Regions from separate parts of the Comamonas piscis genome, predicted to be linked through region 1. Evidence: riboswitches for the same ligand, from Rfam matches in the RefSeq annotation. Region 1 holds a riboswitch; the other holds the start of a gene.
The links. Region 1 has a riboswitch for manganese ahead of HS961_RS03240 (TMEM165/GDT1 family protein). Riboswitches for the same ligand answer to the same signal wherever they lie in the genome.
Positions count from the first base shown of each region.

Region 2: it holds a riboswitch for manganese, as region 1 does, so the genes downstream of both, mntP (manganese efflux pump MntP) here and HS961_RS03240 (TMEM165/GDT1 family protein) in region 1, are expected to answer to the same signal.

Region 1 covers NZ_CP058554.1:705,944-709,348, reverse strand. The annotation lists gene putA (trifunctional transcriptional regulator/proline dehydrogenase/L-glutamate gamma-semialdehyde dehydrogenase) at 1-1,012, shown strand, start outside; gene HS961_RS03240 (TMEM165/GDT1 family protein) at 1,110-1,682, opposite strand; yybP-ykoY riboswitch at 1,777-1,893, opposite strand; gene HS961_RS03235 (RNA recognition motif domain-containing protein) at 2,125-2,529, shown strand; partial or broken gene HS961_RS03230 (RNA recognition motif domain-containing protein) at 2,827-3,381, shown strand.
Region 2 covers NZ_CP058554.1:2,263,947-2,267,351, forward strand. The annotation lists gene HS961_RS10105 (RHS repeat-associated core domain-containing protein) at 1-616, shown strand, start outside; yybP-ykoY riboswitch at 1,229-1,396, shown strand; gene mntP (manganese efflux pump MntP) at 1,412-1,981, shown strand; gene HS961_RS10115 (DUF808 domain-containing protein) at 2,424-3,405, shown strand, end outside.

The sequences.
Region 1 (3,405 bases):
GCCGCCCACGGTGATCGCCATTCGCCAGCTGTCCGAGCTGAAGCGCGAGGTCTTCGGCCCGGTGCTGCATGTGCTGCGCTACCGCCGCGAGAACCTGCCCCAGCTGCTGGCCGACATCAATGCCACCGGCTACGCGCTCACCCTGGGCCTGCACACCCGCATTGATGAAACCATCCACCAGGTGGTCAACACCGCGCATGCCGGCAATATCTATGTGAACCGCAACATCGTCGGCGCCGTCGTCGGCGTGCAGCCCTTTGGTGGCGAAGGCCTGTCGGGCACGGGCCCCAAGGCCGGTGGCCCGCTGTACATGCTGCGCCTGCTGAGCCGCATGCCCGCCACGGCCACGGTGGATGCGCTGGCCCACCTGCCCCGCATGGCAGGCAGCCAAGCCCCTGCACCCGCTTCCGGCCAGCGCAGCAACGCCCATGGCCTGGAGCAGGCCGATGCTGCACCCGCCCCCGCTTTGGATGCCCTGCAAAGCTGGGCCAGCCAGCAAGGCCAAGGCGACCTGGCAGCCCTGTGCCAGCGCTATGCCGCCCATACCGGCAACGGCTTTGCGGCCGAGCTGCCCGGCCCCACCGGCGAGCGCAACCTGTATGTGCTGAGCGGCCGCGAGCGTGTGGCCTGTGTGGCCAGCAGCAACACCCTGCTGCTGGCGCAGCTGGCTGCCGTGCTAGCCGTGGGCGCCACCGCCGTCTGGCCCGCAGGCAGCGCCCACACCAGCCTGCTCGCCCAGCTGCCCGCCTCCGTGCGTGCTTCAGTGCAACTGTCCAGCCACAGCGGCCAGGCCTTCTTGCAGACCGAAGCCTTTGATGCCCTGGTCATCGACGCGGCCAGCGGCTGGCAAGCTGCTGGCAACAGCCTCGTCGACCGTGCGGGCGCCATCGTGCCGATGACCGCCCAGGCCCCAGACGGCAGCCTGCCGCTGTTCCGCCTGCTGGCCGAGCATGCCATCAGCATCAACACGGCAGCGGCTGGGGGCAATGCCAGCTTGATGACTTTGGATTAAAGCTGGGGATGGGGCGGCGCCCCATAAAGAAAGGGCTGGAGATCGCAAGACCCCCAGCCCTTTTTGCATTTGTTTTTGTACCGTAGCGCTATCGGTATCAATCCATCGTCGTGAACAGTGCAGCAACCCCCAGCACCAGGAAGATCACCGCGCAGACCCGGTGGATCCAGCGGATCGGCAGCTTCTTGGTGATCTTGTCGCCAAACCAGACCACGGGGGCGTTGGCCAGCATCATGCCGATGGTGGTGCCGGCGACTACCCAGTAATAAGAGGCGGGGTATTTGGCAGCCAGGCCCACGGTGGCCAGCTGGGTTTTGTCGCCCATCTCGGCCAGGAAGAACAGCACCAGGGTGGTGCCGAACACGCCCCAGCGGCCGCTGCTCTTGCCGGCCTCGTCTTCATCGATCTTGTCGGGGATCAGCATCCAGCCGGCCATCAAGATAAAGGACACACCCAGAATCCAGCGCAGCACATCGGGGCCGAGCACGGTGGTGACCCAGGCACCAACGGCGCCCGCCAGCGCATGGTTGACGAGGGTGGAGACAAAGATGCCCAAGACAATGGGCCAGGGTTTGCGGTATTTGGCAGCGAGGACGAGCGAGAGCAACTGTGTCTTGTCGCCCATTTCTGCAAGGGCGACAACAGCGGTTGAGAGGAGAAAGGCTTCCATGATGGGGATCGTTATTGCAGCCGGATATAGCAAGACAGCATTGACCGCATCGCGACTCCGGCATTGGATCGCAACGTGGTCAATGGTCTCGCCCAGCGCCCTCATCATCACAAGGTGCTGTGTACGCCATAGGCCGCTAGGGCCCAAGTTTGTTGACGCACACTCCGCGGCGCATTGCGCGCCCGGCAGGCTACTCCCCAAAGACTGGCGCATCATACGCCCAAATATGATGCTGCGCCGCAACAAAGATACGCCTCAGGGGAAATACCAGGGTTTGCTTGCGGGTTCTGTCAACACAGCGTAAGGCGATTCGCTCATAATGGTGAAGCTTTGTGTGCCTCCGGGTACACTTGAGCGTGCGGTGATCCGTCTTGGAAGTTGTCACAGGTTTGTTGATTGCATCAGGCTCCATCGCTTTTTTTACTTTTTTCGGAGTCCTCAAATGGGCAACAAACTTTACGTGGGCAACCTGCCCTACTCTTTCCGTGACAGCGATCTGGAAAGCACTTTCAGCCAGTTCGGTTCCGTCTCCAGCGCCAAGGTCATGATGGAACGTGACACCGGCCGTTCCAAGGGCTTCGGCTTTGTGGAAATGGGTTCGGACGCTGAAGCACAAGCTGCTATCGAAGGCGTGAATGGCCAAGGTTTCGGCGGCCGTAACCTGGTCGTGAACGAAGCACGTCCAATGGAAGCACGTCCTCCACGTAGCGGCGGCTTCGGCGGCGGTGATCGCGGCGGCTTCGGCGGCGGCGGTGGCGGCCGTGGCGGCTTCGGCGGCGGCGGTGGTGATCGCGGCGGCTTCGGCGGCGGCGGTGGCCGTGGCGGCTACGGTGGCGGCAGCTACTAATAGCATCGCATCCAGAACCCCTTGCGGGTTTTGACTGTTAGATGACGGGTTCGCCCGATAAAAAGGCCTCTTCGAGGCCTTTTTTGCGTCTAGATGCAGCTTCTGCGCCACACCTAGGGAGGATAACTATGCCATTCGCCATTTTTATCCCAGAAAATAATGGATGGAGTACTACTTCATTGGGCTATTGCGCTGCGTGAACGGTCTCGTTGTGATGCACAGAAGCAGCAGTTGGCTGACGCCTTGTGTCCTACCGCTCACCGTCGCATTATTTAAGAGTTATCAGGAGTCCCTCAAATGGGCAACAAGCTTTACGTCGGTAATTTGCCATACCAGGTTCGCGACATCGATCTGGAACAGGCCTTTGGTCAGTTTGGCAGCGTAACCAGCGCCAAGGTGATGATGGAACGCGACACGGGTCGCTCCAAGGGTTTCGGTTTTGTGGAAATGGGCAGTGATGACGAGGCCCTCGCGGCAGTCAACGGCTTGAACGGTCAGCCTCTGGGTGGCCGTAATCTGGTCGTGAATGAAGCGCGCCCCATGGAACCACGTCCTCCCGGCGGCGGCTTTGGCGGCCCACGTGGCGGCGGCGGTGGCTTTGGTGGCCCCCGTGGCGGTGGCGGCGGCTTCGGCGGCGGTAACCGTGGCGGCGGTGGTGGCTACGGTGGTGGTGGCGGTGGCGGCTATGGCGGCGGCGGTGGTGGATACGGCGGTGGCGGTGGCGACCGTGGTGGCTACGGCGGCGGCGGTGGCAACCCTGGCGGCGGCGGCGGTTATGGTGACCGTGGTGGTCGCGATGGCGGCGGTGGCGGAGGCCGTGGCGGTAACGACCGTGGCTTTGGTGGCGGCGGCGGCGACCGTGGCGGTGAGCGCGAT
Region 2 (3,405 bases), 1.6 Mb from region 1:
GGGTTGCTATGTAAACCAAGACCCCATTCATTTATTAGGGGGGAATAATTTTTTCATGTATCCGTTAAATCCTCTTCAGTATGTGGATCATTTGGGGTTGCATGCATCTCAAAAAGGATTTTATGTTCACCAAAATGCAACCCTTCAGGTTCTCGGTGGGGAAATCGGATACTTAAAAGGAGTGTCTATCATAAACAAAGGTCAAGTGTGGGCAGATTCGGGAATTAATCAGACGGCAGATAAGTCATTTATGCATGCCATGAGTAATGGCGATGCAAGGCAGTCATCCGGTGATGCATGCGCGCAATCAAATGACTTCCTAAAAATTGTTGGTCAAGCAGCTATAGATGAAAAAACTAAGGGTAACAACTACGAATCTCTTTTCCTTTTTGGAGTTGCACTGCACGTAATGCAAGATTCAACCTCTGCTCAACATGCCGGATTTCAACCTTGGTCAGATAGTGTGCCATGGTATGACTTATGGGGACATGCTCTTAACGAATTGAAAATGCCTGTGGAAGGTCATCCGTTATATAGGGTAACAGAGAATGCATGGCAGGCTTACAAAAATAATAATGTTGCAGGACTTAAAATAGGATGCAAATGCGAAAAATAATATTTTTATTAATTGGATTAATGGATTTTAATGCTGTTGCGTCTGGTGATCCGTTGGTTGCGGTAATGGGGGTAGGGTCAATAATCCTGTGGCTATTTGCAATATTTTTGCAATTTTTCATAAAATCCAGCAAAAAAGGTAAGATTTTATCTGCATTGAATTTATGTTTGGGGTTGGTGATTTTTTTATTTCTCGTTAGTCTTCCTTATGGCTACAAAACATATTTGATTGGTACCCTAATTATGGTCATGCCAATTTTTTTCGGAATTGTAAATCTATTTATATTGAGAGTTTTAAGGTGAGTGAGTGCAGGCAGCTCCGAAGCTGGCTATAATAATTATCTGGTTCGGTTTGGAATAATTGGAATGAATCCAGTAAAAACAAAAGCTCGTAAATCTTTCGTGGCCGCTGAGCATCGTTGTAACCACTACTTAAGTGGCTTCGAAACGCTCCATTGCGCAATCACAGCCGTGGTTCTGCGCACGGGGTATCTGGCTGGGATGGTTTCCGATTTCTCACGCGCAGAGACAGAAATGCGATCCATTTCTAATGAGCTTGGCGCCCTTGGGGCCATGCGCCCCGAAGCGCTGCGCAGCGTTTAGACTGCGGGCTCCCTTGGGGAGTAGCCTGCTTCCGCGCTGGAAGCGTCTGCGTCAACATACTCGGCATTTCGCATGCTGTGGCGCAGACATCCGTTCTTCGGTTGGCGAGACCATCGGCATGTCAGCACGACTTGGGTCGGGCAGTGGTGGCGTGCCGTTGTGCTCATGCCCGACCGTCCTAGAAGAACTCCCGATGAACGCTGCTTCCATCACCCTGTTGGCGCTTGCCATGTCTACCGATGCCTTTGCCGCCGCGATTGGCAAAGGATCCGCTCTTGTCAAACCCCGTTGGTCGGAGGCGCTGCGCACCGGCCTGATTTTTGGCGTCATCGAGGCCATCACGCCGCTGGTGGGCTGGGCACTAGGCTATGCCGCTTCCGATTATGTAAAGGCCTGGGACCACTGGATTGCGTTTGTGCTGCTCTTGGTGCTGGGTGGCCGCATGGTGCTGGGCGCTTTCAAAAGCGCTGATGAGCCCGAGATGAGCCGGCCGGCGCGGCATGGTTTCTGGCTGCTGGTGGCGACGGGCTTTGCGACCAGTATTGATGCGATGGCGGTGGGTGTGGGCCTGGCCTTCCTGGATGTGAACATCACCCTGGTGGCGCTCAGCATCGGCTTTGCGACCTTTGCGATGGTGACCTTGGGGGTTATGGTGGGGCGCCTGCTGGGCAATATCACCGGCCGCTGGGCAGAGGCGGTGGGTGGCGTGGTGCTGATCGCGATTGGCTCGCTGATTCTGTACGAGCACATGGTCGCGGTTTAAAAACCAAAGCCCTCTGCGGTTGTCACGGCAGAGGGCTTGAAGTGTTGCCCTGTAGGCGCATTGCTACAGGCGAAACAAAGCCCCGCAGAGCGGGGCTAAAGTGAGAGAGATCAGTGGGCTTGCAATCGATGCGGGCGCCGGGTTTTTAGTTCTGGCTCAACCGCTGGCAAGCTGCGCTGGTATCAGAAGCGGGCAGGAGCACGCTTACGGTCACGTTCGTCTTCAGGCCAAATAGCAAACACTTCAGTCATTTCAGTCCTTTCACCTTTCTGGTGTAGATGGGTGTACAACGGGCGGCGCGCTGAAGTTGTTGACAAGGCCTACATAAAGTTTTGTGAACAACATCCAACAAAACGTAGAAATCACCGTTTTACGGGGCCTGACACGGCATTGCTTTGTGAAATCGCTATGATTTGCCACCGAATTTGATAGGGAGTGCGTAATGGCTGGTGCTGGTTTGTTGATGTTGCTCGATGATATTGCGACTTTGCTCGACGATGTTGCGCTGATGACCAAGACGGCGGCGGGCAAAAGCACCGCCATCCTCGACGATGTGGCCACGCAGACCAAGGTAGCGGTACAAAAGACGGCGGGGGTGTTGGGCGATGACCTGGCGCTGAACGCCGAGCAGGTGACAGGCGTGAAGGCCAACCGCGAATTGCCGGTGGTTTGGGCCGTTGCCAAGGGCTCCATGAAGAACAAGGCCATTCTGGTACCGGCGGCGTTGCTGATCAGCGCATTTGCGCCTTGGCTGATCACGCCCCTGTTGATGCTGGGGGGCGCTTTTCTGTGCTTTGAAGGGGTGGAGAAGGTGCTGAGTCTGTTCCACAAGCCCAAGCAGGCCCACGATGCCGTGAAGGATTCGCAGCAGGCCGAGCAGATGGGCGTGGCGCCGTCGTCGGTCAAGGCGGCGAGCGAAAAGAACATGGACCCGGTGGCCTATGAAAAAGCCAAGGTGGCCGGCGCCGTGCGGACCGACTTTATTCTGTCGGCAGAAATCATGGCGATTGCCTTGGGCACCGTGGCCAGCAAGCCCCTGTGGGAGCAGTTTGCCGTGCTGGTCGCTGTGGCGCTGGCGATTACCGTGTTTGTCTACGGCCTGGTAGCCGGCATTGTGCGCATGGACGATGTGGGCATGTGGCTGATGCGCAAGTCCAGCGCTGCTGCCAAGGCCTTTGGCCGGGGCCTGATTGCCTTCACGCCCTGGTTGATGCGCGGCCTGTCGATTGTGGGAACCGCCGCCATGTTCATGGTGGGAGGCAGCTTGCTGGTGCATGGCATCGGCCCGATTGAGCACTGGCTGGAGAGCACCGTGGCCCCCATGGGCGGCGTGGTGGCCTTGCTGGCGCCCACCCTCGTACACGTGGTCGTTGGTGCTGCTATCGGCGGCTTGGTGGTGCTGGCGGTGGAGGCCTGGCACAAGG